2 regions of the Bradyrhizobium sp. USDA 4473 genome follow, and region 2 is predicted to be linked to the other one. Evidence: riboswitches for the same ligand, from Rfam matches in the RefSeq annotation. Region 2 holds a riboswitch; the other holds the start of a gene.
The links. Region 2 has a riboswitch for S-adenosylmethionine ahead of metX (homoserine O-acetyltransferase MetX). Riboswitches for the same ligand answer to the same signal wherever they lie in the genome.
Positions count from the first base shown of each region.

Region 1: another riboswitch for S-adenosylmethionine. It lies ahead of ACVW17_RS11230 (O-succinylhomoserine sulfhydrylase); the one in region 2 lies ahead of metX (homoserine O-acetyltransferase MetX).

Region 1 is NZ_JBSSGE010000001.1:2,403,668-2,410,933, forward strand. Features, by position in the region: gene pimA (dicarboxylate--CoA ligase PimA) at 1-438, shown strand, start outside; gene pimC (pimeloyl-CoA dehydrogenase large subunit) at 448-1,638, shown strand; gene pimD (pimeloyl-CoA dehydrogenase small subunit) at 1,806-2,951, shown strand; gene ACVW17_RS11225 (SDR family NAD(P)-dependent oxidoreductase) at 3,087-3,860, shown strand; gene ACVW17_RS11230 (O-succinylhomoserine sulfhydrylase) at 4,057-5,250, opposite strand; SAM riboswitch at 5,326-5,405, opposite strand; gene ACVW17_RS11235 (2'-deoxycytidine 5'-triphosphate deaminase) at 5,527-6,633, shown strand; gene ACVW17_RS11240 (hypothetical protein) at 6,860-7,266, shown strand, end outside.
Region 2 is NZ_JBSSGE010000001.1:645,157-652,422, reverse strand. Features, by position in the region: gene ACVW17_RS03110 (hypothetical protein) at 1-674, shown strand, start outside; gene ACVW17_RS03105 (hypothetical protein) at 714-1,223, shown strand; gene ACVW17_RS03100 (prephenate/arogenate dehydrogenase family protein) at 1,951-2,883, opposite strand; gene hisC (histidinol-phosphate transaminase) at 2,888-3,985, opposite strand; gene ACVW17_RS03090 (chorismate mutase) at 4,073-4,921, opposite strand; SAM riboswitch at 5,108-5,187, shown strand; gene metX (homoserine O-acetyltransferase MetX) at 5,274-6,479, shown strand; gene metW (methionine biosynthesis protein MetW) at 6,476-7,141, shown strand; partial or broken gene ACVW17_RS03075 (alpha/beta fold hydrolase) at 7,264-7,266, opposite strand, start outside.

The DNA.
Region 1 (7,266 bases), 1.8 Mb from region 2:
CCGGCGGAGACCGCGGAAGCCTTCGTCGGCGACCGATTCCTCACCGGCGACATCGGCTACATGGACACCGACGGCTATTTCTATCTGGTCGACCGCAAGAAGGACATGATCATCTCCGGCGGCTTCAACGTCTATCCGCAGATGATCGAGCAGGCGATCTACACCCATCCCGCGGTGCAGGAGGTGATCGTGATCGGGATTCCCGACGATTACCGCGGCGAAGCGGCAAAAGCCTTCATCAAGCTGCGCGACGGCGAGAAGCCGTTCTCGGTCGACGAGCTGCGCACGTTCCTCGCCGGCAAGGTCGGCAAGCACGAACTGCCGGCGGCGGTCGAGTTCGTCGCCGAACTGCCGCGCACCCCGGTCGGCAAGCTGTCGCGTCACGAATTGCGCCAGCAGCAGCCGAAGACAGCTCAAGCCAAATCAGTCGTTCAATAGGAGGATCCGATGGATCTCGCTTTCACCAAGGAAGAGATAGCGTTTCGCGAGGAGGTGCGGGAGTTCTTCAAGAACAACGTGCCGCCGGAGACACGGCGCAAGCTGCAGGAGGGCCGCCATCTGTCGAAGGACGAGATGGTCACCTGGTGGCGCATCCTCAACAAGAAGGGCTGGGGCGTCACTCACTGGCCGAAGGAATATGGCGGCACCGGCTGGAGCACCGTGCAGCACTACATCTTCAACGAGGAGCTGCAGTCCTATCCGGCGCCGCAGCCGCTCGCCTTCGGCGTCAGCATGGTCGGCCCGGTCATCTATACCTTCGGCAATGAGAAGCAGAAGAAGGAATACCTGCCGCGCATCGCCAATGTCGACGACTGGTGGTGCCAGGGCTTCTCGGAGCCGGGTTCGGGTTCGGATCTCGCCTCGCTGAAGACCAAGGCCGAGCGCAAAGGCGACAAGTGGATCATCAACGGCCAGAAGACCTGGACCACGCTCGCCCAGCACGCCGACATGATCTTCTGCCTCTGCCGCACCGACCCGGCCGCGAAGAAGCAGATGGGCATCTCCTTCATCGTGTTCAGCATGAAGTCGAAGGGCGTCACCGTCCGCCCGATCCAGACCATCGACGGCGGCCACGAGGTCAACGAAGTGTTCTTCGACGACGTCGAGGTGCCCTACGAGAACCTGATCGGCGAAGAGAACAAGGGCTGGGATTACGCAAAATTCCTGCTCGGTAATGAGCGCACCGGCATCGCCCGGGTCGGCGTGTCGAAGGAGCGGCTGCGCCGCATCCGCGCGCTGGCCTCCAAGGTCGAGTCCGGCGGCCGTCCTGTGATCGAGGATCCGGCGTTCCGCGAAAAGCTCACGGCCTGCGAGATCGAGCTGAAGGCGCTCGAGCTGACCCAGCTCCGCGTCGTCGCCGACGAGGGCAAGCACGGCAAGGGCAAGCCCAATCCGGCGTCCTCGGTGCTCAAGATCAAGGGCTCGGAGATCCAGCAGACCACCACCGAGCTTCTGATGGAGATCATCGGTCCGTTCGCCGCGCCCTATGACGAGCACGGCGACGCCGGCTCGAACGAGAGCATGGATTGGACCGCGCAGATCGCGCCGAGCTACTTCAACAACCGCAAGGTTTCGATCTACGGCGGCTCCAACGAGATCCAGCGCAACATCATCAGCAAGGCCGTGCTGGGGCTGTAGTTGGGCTCTCACCATTGTCGTCATTCCGGGGCTTCGCGTAGCGAAGAGCCCGGAATCCATCTTCCCGCAAGATGTGCGGTCAAATGGATTCCGGGTCTGGCCCTTCGGGCCATCCCGGAATGACGCCGCGGAAGAGCATCAGCATCTTTTGACGATAGGGAACGAACATGGATTTTGATCTGTCCGAGGAGCAGCGGCTTCTCAAGGAAAGCATCGACGGGCTTCTCACCGATGCCTACGACTTCGATGCGCGCAAGAAGTACATGAAGGAGAAGGGCGGCTGGAGCAAAGCGCTCTGGGGCAAGCTCGCCGAGCAGGGCCTGCTCGGTCTGCCCTTTGCCGAGACCGACGGCGGCTTCGGCGCCGGCGCGGTCGAGACCATGATCGTGATGGAAGCGCTCGGCAAGGCGCTGGTGGTCGAGCCTTATCTCGCCACCGTCGTGGTCGCCGGCGGCTTCCTGCGCCATGGCGGCTCGGCCGAGCAGAAGGCCAAGTACATTCCCGGCATCATCGACGGCAGCAAGACCTTCGGCTTCGCCCAGCTCGAGAAGAACTCGCGCTACGACCTGTTCGACGTCGTGACCACGGCCAAGAAGAAGGGCGATGGTTGGGTGATCGATGGCGAGAAGTTCGTCGTGCTCAATGGCGAGAACGCGGACACCTTGATCGTGACCGCGCGCACCAAGGGCGGCCAGCGCGACAAGACCGGGATCGGCGTGTTCCTGGTCCCGGCGGATGCCAAGGGCGTCACCAAAAAGGGCTATCCGACCCAGGACGGCCTGCACGCGGCCGACATCACCTTCACCAATGTCGAGGTCGGTGCGGATGCTGCGATCGGCGATCCCGAGAACGGCCTGCCGCTGATCGAGCGCGTCGCGGACGAAGCCCGCACCGCGCTGTGCGCAGAGGCCGTCGGCGCGATGGACGAGTCGCTGAAGGAGACCGTCGAGTACATCAAGACCCGCAAGCAGTTCGGCGTGGCGATCGGCTCGTTCCAGAGCCTGCAGCACCGCGCCGCCGACATGTTCGTGGCCCTGGAGCAGGCCCGCAGCATGTCGATGTTCGCGACCATGGCGTCGGACTTCGACGATGCCAAGGAGCGTTCGTCCGCGGTGGCGGCTGCCAAGGTGCAGGTCGGCAAGTCGCTGAAGTTCGTTGGCCAGCAGTCGATCCAGCTTCACGGCGGCATCGGCATGACCATGGAAGCCAAGATCGGCCACTACTTCAAGCGGCTGACCATGATCGAGAACACGCTCGGCGACACCGACTACCATCTACGTCGCGTCAGCGAGGGCGGCGGGCTGCTGGCTTAGTCCTCAACTGTCACTCCGGGTCAGCCCGAAGGGCTGAGCCCGGAATCCATTTCATCACCAATGATGCGGCCCAATGGATTCCGGGTTCTCGCTTCGCGAGCCCCGGAATGACGGCCCATCCGGGAGGCAACAACAATGAAAAACACCCCGTTCGATCTCACCGGCCAGGTCGCGGTCGTCACCGGCTCGAGCCGCGGCATCGGCCGCGCCTCGGCGGAGCTGCTCGCAAAACTCGGCGCCAAGGTTGTGATCTCCTCGCGCAAGGCGGATGCCTGCGAGGTCGTCGCCGACGGCATCAAGAAGGCCGGCGGCGACGCGCTCGTCATTCCCTGCAACATCGCGCGGCGCGATGAGGTCGAGGCGCTGGTCTCGGGCACCATCAAGCATTACGGCAAGATCGACATCCTGGTCTGCAACGCCGCGGTGAATCCGTATTACGGCCCGCTGCTCGACATCACGGACGAGGCCTTCGACAAGATCATGGGCTCCAACGTCAAGAGCAACATCTGGCTCTCCGCGCTGGCGATCCCGCAGATGGCCGAACGCGGCAAGGGCTCGGTCGTGATCATCTCCTCGATCGGCGGCTTGCGCGGCTCGACCGTGATCGGCGCCTACGGCATCTCCAAGGCGGCGGATTTTGCGCTGTGCCGCAGCCTCGCCGGTGAATGGGGCCCGAAGGGCGTGCGCGTCAATTGCGTGGCGCCGGGCCTGGTGAAAACCGATTTCGCCCGCGCGCTGTGGGAGGATCCGGACAATCTGAAGCGCCGCACCGCGTCGACGCCGCTCCGCCGCATCGGCGAGCCCGACGAGATCGCCGGCGCCGTGGCCTATCTCGCCTCCGACGCCTCGACCTTCATGACCGGCCAGACCATCGTGGTCGACGGCGGCGTGACGACGGCGGCGACGTAAGCGGCTGTTCCTTCGGGATGGCGCTCAGCTTGCTCAGTGTCATCACCCGCGCATGCGGGTGATCCAGTATTCCAGAGACCGCGGTGCTTGAGCCGAAGGGCCGCGGCGTACTGGATCGCCCGGTCGGAGCCGGGCGATGACAAGGGGCATATGCGATAGCCTTCCTGCGCAAGCGAGAGGGGGAGCTCAGCCCGCCTCATACCTGCTCCAGCGCCCGCTCGAAATCCTCGATCAGATCGTCGGGGTGCTCGAGCCCGGCCGAGAAGCGGATAAAGCCTTCGCTGATGCCGAGCTCGGCGCGGGCCTCCGGCGCCAGGCGCTGATGCGTCGTGGTGGCGGGATGCGTGACTAGGCTCTTGGCATCGCCGAGATTGTTGGAGATTCGCGAGATCTTCAGCGCGTTGAGGCAGCGGAACGCGCCTGCCTTGCCGTCCTTGACCTCGAAGCCGACCAGCGTCGAGCCGGCGCCCATCTGCTTCTTCACCGTCGCAGCCTGCGGATGATCCGCGCGGCCGGGATAGACCAGCCGTGTGATCTTCGGATGCCTGGCCAGCGCCTCGGCGATCTTCGCTGCGTTTTCGGTCTGCGCGCGGACGCGGACGCCGAGCGTCTCCAGCCCCTTCAGCAGCACCCAGGCGTTGAACGGCGACAGCGACGGGCCGGTCTGGCGCATGAAATTATGGATGTGCTCGGCGATGAAGGCCTCCGACGACAGGATGACGCCGCCGAGGCAGCGGCCCTGGCCGTCGATATGCTTGGTCGCGGAATAGACCACCACGTCGGCGCCGAGCGACAGCGGGCTCTGCCAGATCGGCGTCGCGAACACGTTGTCGACGATCAGCCGGGCGCCGCCGCTGTGGGCAATCTTGGCGATCGCGCCGATGTCGAGCACGTCGAGCGTCGGGTTGGTCGGGCTTTCCAGGAAGAAGGTCTTGGTGTTCGGCCGCAAGGCGCGCTGCCACTGGTCGAGATCGAGGCCGTCGACCAGCGTCGTCTCGATGCCGTAACGCGGCAGCAGGTCCTGCACCACATAGAGGCAGGAGCCGAACAGGGCTTTCGAGGCCACCACGTGATCGCCGGCCTTCAGCGGTGCGAGGATCGCGGTGGTCACCGCGGCCATGCCGGTCGCGGTCGAGCGCGCGGCCTCCGCGCCCTCGAGCTCGATCATGCGGCGCTCGAACATCGCAATGGTCGGGTTGGAATAGCGCGAATAGATGAAGCCGGGGTCCTGGCCCTTGAAGCGCGCCTCGCATTGCTCGGCGGTGTCGTAAACGTAACCCTGGGTGAGAAACAGCCCTTCCGACGTCTCGCCGAATTGCGAGCGCAGCGTGCCGCCATGGACCAGGCGGGTTTCGGGACGGAAGCGGGCGGTACCTTCAGATTCAGACATGTGACCTCCGAAGTGGCCATTCCTCTGGAAAATGGCCACAAAAAAACCGGCCTGGAGCAACCTCCACAAGCCGGGATCACACTGTCCCCGGCCTGTTTAGCGACTTATTTAACGTGGCTGCAAGCCGGCCGGCTCAAATCACCACGGGATAAGTGCAGCTGATATTCCCTCGCGCCCTTTCCGTCAAGACGGTCATCGGATAACCCGTAAAAGCCCATATTTTAGGGCTTGATGGCCGCCAGAGGTTGGTTTTGGGCCATCTCGAGGGACCGTATCGTGTCGTTCACGCTGGAAGATGAATCCAACGGAATCCTGCCCGACCGCATGATCGCGGAGATGGCGGAGGCCGGTCTCATTCTGCCCGCCTACGACTTCGTCGAGAGCCAGATCCAGCCGGCGAGCCTCGATCTGCGCCTCGGCGACATCGCCTACCGGGTCCGCGCCAGCTTCCTGCCGGGGCCCGATGCCACCGTCGCCGAGCGGATCGACCAGCTCAAGCTGCACGAGATCGATCTGTCCGACGGCGCGGTGCTGGAGACCAATTGCGTCTACATCGTCCCGCTGCTGGAGAGCCTGGCGCTGCCGCCGGAGATCGTCGCCGCGGCCAACCCGAAGAGCTCGACCGGACGGCTCGACGTCTTCACCCGCGTGATCGCCGACGGTACCCGCCGCTTCGACATGATCGGCGCCGGCTATCACGGCCCGCTCTACGCCGAGATCTCGCCGAAGACGTTTCCGGTGCTGCTGCGCGAGGGCTCGCGGCTCAGCCAGGTCCGCTTCCGGATCGGCGAGGCGACCTTGACCGCCGACGAACTGGACGCGCTGCATGCCAGTGAGCGGCTGGTCGATGCCGACAATGCCGATCTCACCCATGGCGTCGCGCTGTCGGTCGATCTCTCCGGCGAGAGCTCGGGCGGCTTCGTCGGCTATCGCGCCAAGCGCCACACCGGCGTGGTCGATGTCGATCGCCGCGGCGGCTACGCGGTCGACGAGTTCTGGGAGCCGATCAAGGCGCGGCCCGACGGCAGCCTGATCCTCGATCCCGGAGAGTTCTACATCCTGGCGTCGAAAGAGGCCGTGCAGGTGCCGCCGGACTACGCCGCGGAGATGGTGCCGTTCGATCCTTTGGTCGGCGAATTCCGCGTCCACTATGCCGGCTTCTTCGATCCCGGCTTCGGCTATGCCGGCGCCGGCGGCAAGGGCGCGCGCGCCGTGCTCGAAGTGCGCTCGCGCGAGGTGCCGTTCATCCTCGAGCATGGCCAGATCGTCGGCCGCCTGGTCTATGAGCGGATGCTCGAGCGTCCCGATGCGCTCTACGGCCAGCGCATCGGCTCGAACTATCAGGCGCAGGGCCTGAAGCTCTCCAAGCATTTTCGCGTTTAATTCCGCGAGCCGGAGTTCGCGTAGCCAATAAGACCGTCGCGCCATCATTCTCCGCTGTCATTCCCCGCGAAAGCGGGGAATCCAGTACGCCGCGGCTTCTCCATCGACAATGACCGTCTCTGGGATACTGGATCGCCCGAACGAGTCGGGCGATGACACCGCGTGTGTGGTTGCGCCGTCGCTTCCGCGATGACACATTCGAGAAAACAACAAGCCGGGAGCGAACATGACCGCAGGCGAGAGCGCACAACAGGCGCAATGGCGGAAGTGGCGCAGCGTCGCCGATCTCTATCACGCCTTCTTCACCGGGCTGATCCTCACCGTGATCACGCGGCGCGGCACCGCCGACGCCGCCGAATTCGTCTTCCGCGTGTTTCGCCGCCAGCAGCAGGAGCGCTTCCTGCCCGGCTTGAAGAAACTCGGCCTCGACGGCCTGCCGCCGGCGGTCGCGGCCGCGCAGTATCACTATCTCTCCAACTGGATCGGCGGCGTGCACGTCGAATACATGTTTGAGACCGACCGCAAGGCCTGGATCCGCTATCCGCCGCCGCGCTGGATCTGGAAGGGCACAGCGATCTGCGGCGTGCCCGGCGAGGTCTCGCGCGCGATGCTGCGCGGCTGGCACGCCAACAA
Region 2 (7,266 bases):
TCAGCCTCAACCACGTGCCCGATGTCACCGTGAAGGGAGCGTGGGATCCGCGGCTCGGGCCGTACAAGGTGCATGTTGAGGCATGGGCGCTGTATCGCGACTTCTACGATCGCTTCAACTTCGCCAATCACGACGTCAACACGGTGAGTTTCGGCGGCCATCTCTCGGCCGAGATCGTGCCGAAGACGCTGGAAGTGCAGGCCTCGGCATCTTACGGCGCGCTCGGCCGCTTCACGGCGACGCCGTTCCCCGATGCGACGGTGCGCCAGGATGGCTCGATCCAGCCGTTGCCGATCACGGCCTTCCTGGTCGGCTCGGTCTGGCATACGACGCCGGAACTCGATCTTTACGCCTATGCTGGGCTGGAGAAGACCAAGGCGACCTTCTCCAATGTCGGCACGGTGCCGTTCGGCTATGGCAATCCGCTCTACAACAATCTCGGCTGCAACATCGAGAACTCGCCGGCGGCGACCTGCAACGGCAACACGTCGGAGGTCAGGCAGTATACCGTCGGCTTCTACGACACGATCTTCAAGGGCGCCTACGGCACCATCAAGGCAGGCGCGCAATATTCCTACACCCAGCGCTTTGCCTTCGAGGGCGTCGGCGGCGCGCCGAGGACGGGCGATCACATCATCATGTCGCAGCTCCGCTACTACCCGTTCTCGCCGTAGGAGCGGAGTGAGGAACGCAGAGCCGGAAGGAGGCCGCACATGAGGATCGTGACCAGACCGAAGGGCAGGGCCGTGATCGCCCGCGAGCTGATGATGATCAGCCGCGTCGCGCATGTGTTGCAGCGGACCGGGCTGGCGATGGCCGGTGCCATGGGCGGCACCTTCGTGGCCGCCCAGCTCGCGAAGGGTCACGTCGCCTTCTTCGGTACGCTGGCCTTCATCGCGACCACGATCGTGATCGGTGCTGTCGGCTTCTATCTCGGCATCGACATTCCGAAGCCGGCGATGCGCGTGACGGGCCGCATCGATGCCGTCGAGCTGATGAGCGCGGCCGGCATCTTCCTCGCCGCACTGGCCGCGCTGGTGTCGGTCTACGGCATCGTGTTCGACGAGATCCCGCCGCGGGCCTGGGAGTTCGTGATCGGCGCATGGTGGTTCGGCGGCATCGTCATGCTGGCAATCGCCGGCCTGGTCGGCCGTCAGCGGCTGACACAGAAGGTTGTGGCGATATTGGCGGGGCCGATCAGGGATCAGCGGATGCGTCGGTGACGGTCGCGAGCCCAGAGCCGTTCCGATTTTCAGAATTTAACTTGACAAGCCACCCAACTCAGATGTTCAATAGGCGCATCTCACCCGATCGAGGGGCGCTGCGCATCGTCAGGAGTGTTGCGGTGAGATGCGGTGGACGCTGCTTGCGCACTGACGACGTGCACAATGCGGCGGACGGCGAAGTCGTGCAGACCTGACGCCCTAGCGGCAGGTGTCTCCCGCGAGATGCGACAGCGTTTCGCGGCGACGGTGACAAACAAGCCCAGTCTCACCGGGGCGAGCACGTATAAGCCGTAAAACCATCGCGCAGGGAAAGCCGGGATGTTCCCGGTTACACCTGTGGTCCTACCTCCCGCGTTTTTCATTACGCGGGACCCATGGGTGCGATCGGCACCCGGCTTTCCCTGCGCCCTCTGCTTTCAGGGCGGCGAAAACGACATGCAAAAGCTCGGACGATTCATGTCGCGAGAACGCGAAGCTGCGTCCCACCCACACCTGTCATCGCTCGGCTCGCCGCCTCCGCTGAAGCTTCGGCGAGCCCAAGACCGCAAGCCCCGTCGAAGCCTTTGGCGTAGACGGGACCGGGCGATCCAGTACGCCGCGGCCTCTCGGCTCAAGCACAACCGTCTCTGGAATACTGGATCACCCGCTTTCGCGGGTGATGACATCGCGTTGTTTGGTTGCGGCTTTCGCCAGGACGACACAGGAGAAAGCTGCGCGCTCGATCCTACTTCTTCAAATTCGCATGCGGGCGGCCGAAGTCGGGCGCGGCGGAATCCTGGCCGGTCTCGACGATGCCGCGGCGGATGGCGCGGGTGCGGGTGAAGTGGTCGAACAGCGCGTCGCCGTCGCCGCGGCGGATCGCGCGGGTCAGCTTCGACAGGTCCTCGGTGAAGGTGCCGAGCATCTCGAGCACGGCGTCCTTGTTGGCGAGGAACACGTCGCGCCACATCGTGGGATCGGACGCCGCGATGCGGGTGAAGTCGCGGAAGCCGCCGGCGGAGAATTTGATGACCTCGGATTCCGTCACCTGCGCCAGCTCGTCGGCGGTGCCGACGATGGTGTAGGCGATCAGATGCGGCAGATGGCTGGTGATCGCGAGCACGAGATCATGATGATCTGGCGTCATGATCTCGACCTTGGCGCCGAGCCCGGCCCAGAACGCGCGCAGCCGGTCGGTCGCGGCGGGATCGGTGCCGTTGGGCGGCGTCAGGATGCACCAGCGGTTGATGAAGAGCTCGGCGAAGCCGGAATCCGGACCCGAATGCTCGGTGCCGGCCACCGGATGCGCCGGCACGAAGTGCACGGTGTCAGGTAGATGCGGCGCCATGTCCTTGACCACGGCGCCCTTCACCGAGCCGACGTCGGAGATGATGGCGCCCGGCTTCAGGTGCGCCGCGATCTCGGCCGCTACCGCGCCGCAGGCGCCGACCGGGATGCAGAGGATGACGAGATCGGCGTCCTTCACCGCCTCGATATTGGTCGCGACGACGCGATCGACGATCCCGAGCTCGGCGACGCGCGCACGCGTCTTCTCCGAGCGCGCGGTGGTGACGATCTCGCCGACCAGGCCCTGCGCGCGGGCGCCGCGCGCGATCGAGCCGCCGATCAGGCCGAAGCCGATCAGCGCGATGCGGTTGAAGAGCGGAGCGGTGGTCACGATGTCACTTTCCAGCCAGGAAGTCGCGCAGCCCCTCGACCACGAGGCGGTTGGCTTCCTCGGTGCCAATGGTCATGCGCAGCGCATGCGGCAGCTTGTAATTGTTGAGCGCGCGCAGCACGAGGCCGCGCCGCGTGAGATAGGCGTCGGCTTCGGCCGCGGTCTTGCCCTGGTCGGTCGGGAAGTGGATCAGCACGAAATTGGCGACGCTCGGCGTCACCTTCAGTCCGAGCTTGCCGATCTCCTCGGTCAGCCAGTTGCGCCATTGTTCGGTGTGGGTCCGCGACATCTGCACATGCGCGCTATCCTCGATCGCCGCCACCGCCGCCAGCATCGCAGGCGTGGTGACATTGAACGGGCCGCGGATCCGGTTGCAGGCATCGACGATATGCGCCGGCCCGAACATCCAGCCGACCCGCAGCGCGGCAAGGCCGTGGATCTTCGAGAAGGTGTGCGTCACCACGGTGTTGTCGGTGGTCGCGACCAGCTCGATGCCAAGCTCGTAGTCGTTGCGCGAGACATAGTCGGCATAAGCCGCGTCGAGCACCAGCAGCACATGCGAGGGCAGCGCGGCGCGCAGCCGCTTGACCTCGTCGAACGGGATATAGGTGCCGGTCGGGTTGTTCGGGTTGGCGAGCCAGACCAGCTTCGTGCGCGGCGTCACCACCTTGAGGATGGCGTCGACATCGGCGGTGAAGTTGCTCTCGGCCGCGATTACGTTCTTGGCGCCGTTCGCCATGGTGGCGATCGGGTAGACCAGGAAGCCATGGGTGGTCGAGATCGCCTCGTCGCCGGGCGCCAGATAGGTGTGCGCCAGCAGATTGAGGATCTCGTCGGAGCCGGCGCCGCAGATGATGCGGTCGGGATCGAGCCCATAGGCGCGGCCGATCGCCTCGCGCAGCACCCGCGAGGTGCCCTCCGGATAATCCTCGAGATGGTCAGCCGCCGCCTTGTAGGCCGCGATCGCCTTCGGCGACGGCCCGAACGGGGTCTCGTTAGCGGACAGCTTGAACACCTTGCGGCCCGGTTCCGGCACCGGGCTCTTGCCGGGCGTATAGGGCGCAATATCGAGGATGCCGGGGTTCGGCACGGGGCGGGACATCATCAACTCCGAACAGAGCGTTTTCCAGCGAAGTGGATACCGGTTCGCGTCAAGAAAACGCGTCAAAACAAAAATCTATACGGGCGGCTAGCTCTTTGGCGACCCGTTGGAGGGCACCGTATAGCGCGTTGCGTGGCTGCCGACGAGGGCCGAGGAGCGCACCGAGGCGCCGGCCTCGATCAAAGCGAGCTTGATCTTCTCGAAATCATGGCCGGCGACCGAGACCAGCAGCGCCGCGCCGTCAAAAGCGGTGTCGGGCACTGCGACGATCTCGGCGAGCGGGGCGAGCGCGCGGGCGGTATCGGCATTCCAGCCGGATACCCGCACGCTCCACATCTGGACCTCCGTCACCATCGCATCGTCGGCGACGCGGGAGACCAGGAATACCGGCAGCGCGGCGGGATGGTCGGCGCGCTCCAGGAACGGCAGCCGCGCGATGATCTTCGGCGCGCCCTCGGCCTCCAGCGCATTCCACCACGGCGTGCGGCTTGCGATCGCGGAGACCAGCGCGAGGTCGCCCTTCGATTTCGCCACCGCCTCGACCGCGGCCTGCGCGCTGAAATGCGAGACGTAGGGCACCACGAAGCCGAAGTGAAACCGCGCCGAGTCGCGCATCGCGGACTCGCCCACCGACACGTCGGCATGCACCGCGAACGGTGCTTGCACATAGGTGAAGGTCGAGATGATGACGCGCCAGATGCCCTCGATGGTGTCGAGGGGCAGGATGCCGCGATGGCGCTGCACCAGTTCGCGCATCATGCTGGCCTCGCGCGCCGGGCGGAACGCCGAGCCGACCTCCTGGGTCTTCTTGACCTGGATCAGGCGGTCGATGATGTCGCCGCGCGCCATCAGCAGGCGGTGGACCTGCGCGTCGATCGCGTCGATCTCCTTGCGCAGCTCCTGCAGCGAGGGCGGCGACGGGGGTGGGTTGGACATGCTCTCAAACCTTGTCGTCAGGGCGGCCCGTTGCCGCCTCGGACAGGGCCCCTGATTAGGAAAGACGGCCGCCGAAAGCAAAGAGAAACGTCGCAGGCGTGCCTTGCGCATTCGGTTAACCATCGGCGCCCGATGGGGGGACGCTCGCCGGCCGCCTTGACGGCGGGGGGCCTGAGGACTAGGTTCGCTGCACTCCGTGGTCATTTGAGCCGGCCGGCTTGCAGCCACGTTAAACAACTCGCTAAACAGGCCGGGGACAGATCAGCTCCCGGCCGAACCTATGTTCAGGCCGGGTTTTTTATTGGCCTGATTTCTGTTCGAGCCCTCCCGCGCGGGAGGCAGGGTCGCTGAGATGAGCAACGTGCGTCCGATACCGAGCCCGCAAACCCAGAGCGATGATCGCGCCCATGAGGCCGATCATCCGTCGTCATTGGTGGCAAAGTTCGGCATGGACCAGCCGCTGAGGCTCGATTGCGGCGTCGATCTTGCGCCGTTCCAGATCGCCTATCAGACCTACGGCGAGCTCAATGCCGACAGGACCAACGCGATCCTGGTCTGCCACGCACTGACCGGCGATCAGCACGTCAACAACACCCATCCGGTCACCGGCAAGCCCGGCTGGTGGGAAACCATGGTCGGTACCGGCAGGCCGATCGATCCCGACAAGTACTTCATCATCTGCTCCAACGTGATCGGCGGCTGCATGGGCTCGACCGGCCCTGCCTCGCTGAACCCGGCGACCGGCAAGGTGTGGGGGCTGGATTTCCCGATCATCACGATCCCCGACATGGTGCGCGCGCAGGCGATGCTGATCGATCGCCTCGGCATCGCGACGCTGTTCTGCGTGGTCGGCGGCTCGATGGGCGGCATGCAGGTGCTGCAATGGACGGCGGCCTATCCGGAGCGCGTGTTCGCGACGCTGGCGATCGCCTGCTCGACGCGGCATTCGGCGCAGAACATCGCGTTCCACGAGCTCGGCCGCCAGGCCGTGATGGCCGATCCGGACTGGCGCGGCGGCCGCTATGTCGACGAGGACACCCATCCGCATCGCGGGCTCGCGGTGGCGCGGATGGCCGCGCACATCACCTATCTGTCGGATGCCGCGCTGCACCGCAAGTTCGGGCGGCGGATGCAGGACCGCGAGCTGCCGACCTTCTCGTTCGATGCGGATTTCCAGGTCGAGAGCTATCTGCGCTACCAGGGCTCGTCCTTTGTCGAGCGCTTCGACGCCAACTCCTATCTCTATCTGACCCGCGCGATGGACTATTTCGACATCGCCGCCGACCATAACGGCGTGCTGGCGAAGGCGTTCGCCGGCATCAAGACCCGGTTCTGCGTGGTGTCGTTCACCAGCGACTGGCTGTTCCCGACCTCGGAGTCGCGCGCGCTGGTGCATGCGCTGAATGCGTCGAGCGCGCGGGTGTCGTTCGCCGAGATCGAGACCGACAAGGGGCACGACGCCTTCCTGCTCGACGTGCCCGAATTCCTCGACATCTCCCGCGCCTTCCTGCTGTCCGCAGGCAAGGCGCGCGGATTGAAGGACGGCGGCCAGTCATGAGCATGCAGCAGACACTGCCCTTGCCGGGCGTCGCGCCGGAGCGCACCGGCGGCTATCGCAGGGATCATCTTCTGGTCGCCGAGATGGTGCGGCCGGGCTCGCGGGTGCTCGACGTCGGCTGCGGCGATGGCGAGCTGTTGCAGCTGCTGGAAAGCCGCGGCATCGACGGTCGCGGCATCGAGCTGTCGCGCGAGGGCGTCAATGGCTGCGTCGCCAAGGGGCTCGCAGTGGTGCAGGGCGACGCCGACACCGACCTCGTCAACTACCCCGACGATGCGTTCGACTACGTGATCCTGTCGCAGACCTTGCAGGCGACGCGGCAGCCCAAGGCGGTGCTGGAGAACCTGCTTCGGATCGGCCAGCGCGCCATCGTCTCGTTCCCGAATTTCGGGTTCTGGAAGATGCGGCTGCAACTGCTGATCGGCGGCCACATGCCGCGCACCGAGAATCTGCCGGCAAGCTGGTACGACACGTCAAACATCCATTTTTGCACCATCAAGGATTTCGTGCAGCTCTGCGAAGAGATCAACGTCAAGATGGAGCGCGCGGTGGCGCTCGATCTCTACGGCCGCCCGGTGCCGCTCAACCTGCCGTGGTGGGTGTGGAACATGTTCGGCGAGCAGGGCGTGTTCCTGCTCAGCAGGGGCGGGCAGGGGAAATGACGCCTGCGTCACTTTCGTCATTCCGGGGCGATGCGCAGCATCGAACCCGGAATCCATTCATCCATGGAGTCTGCGGCCTAATGGACTCCGGGTTCACGCTTCGCGTGAACCGGAATGACGGCTCA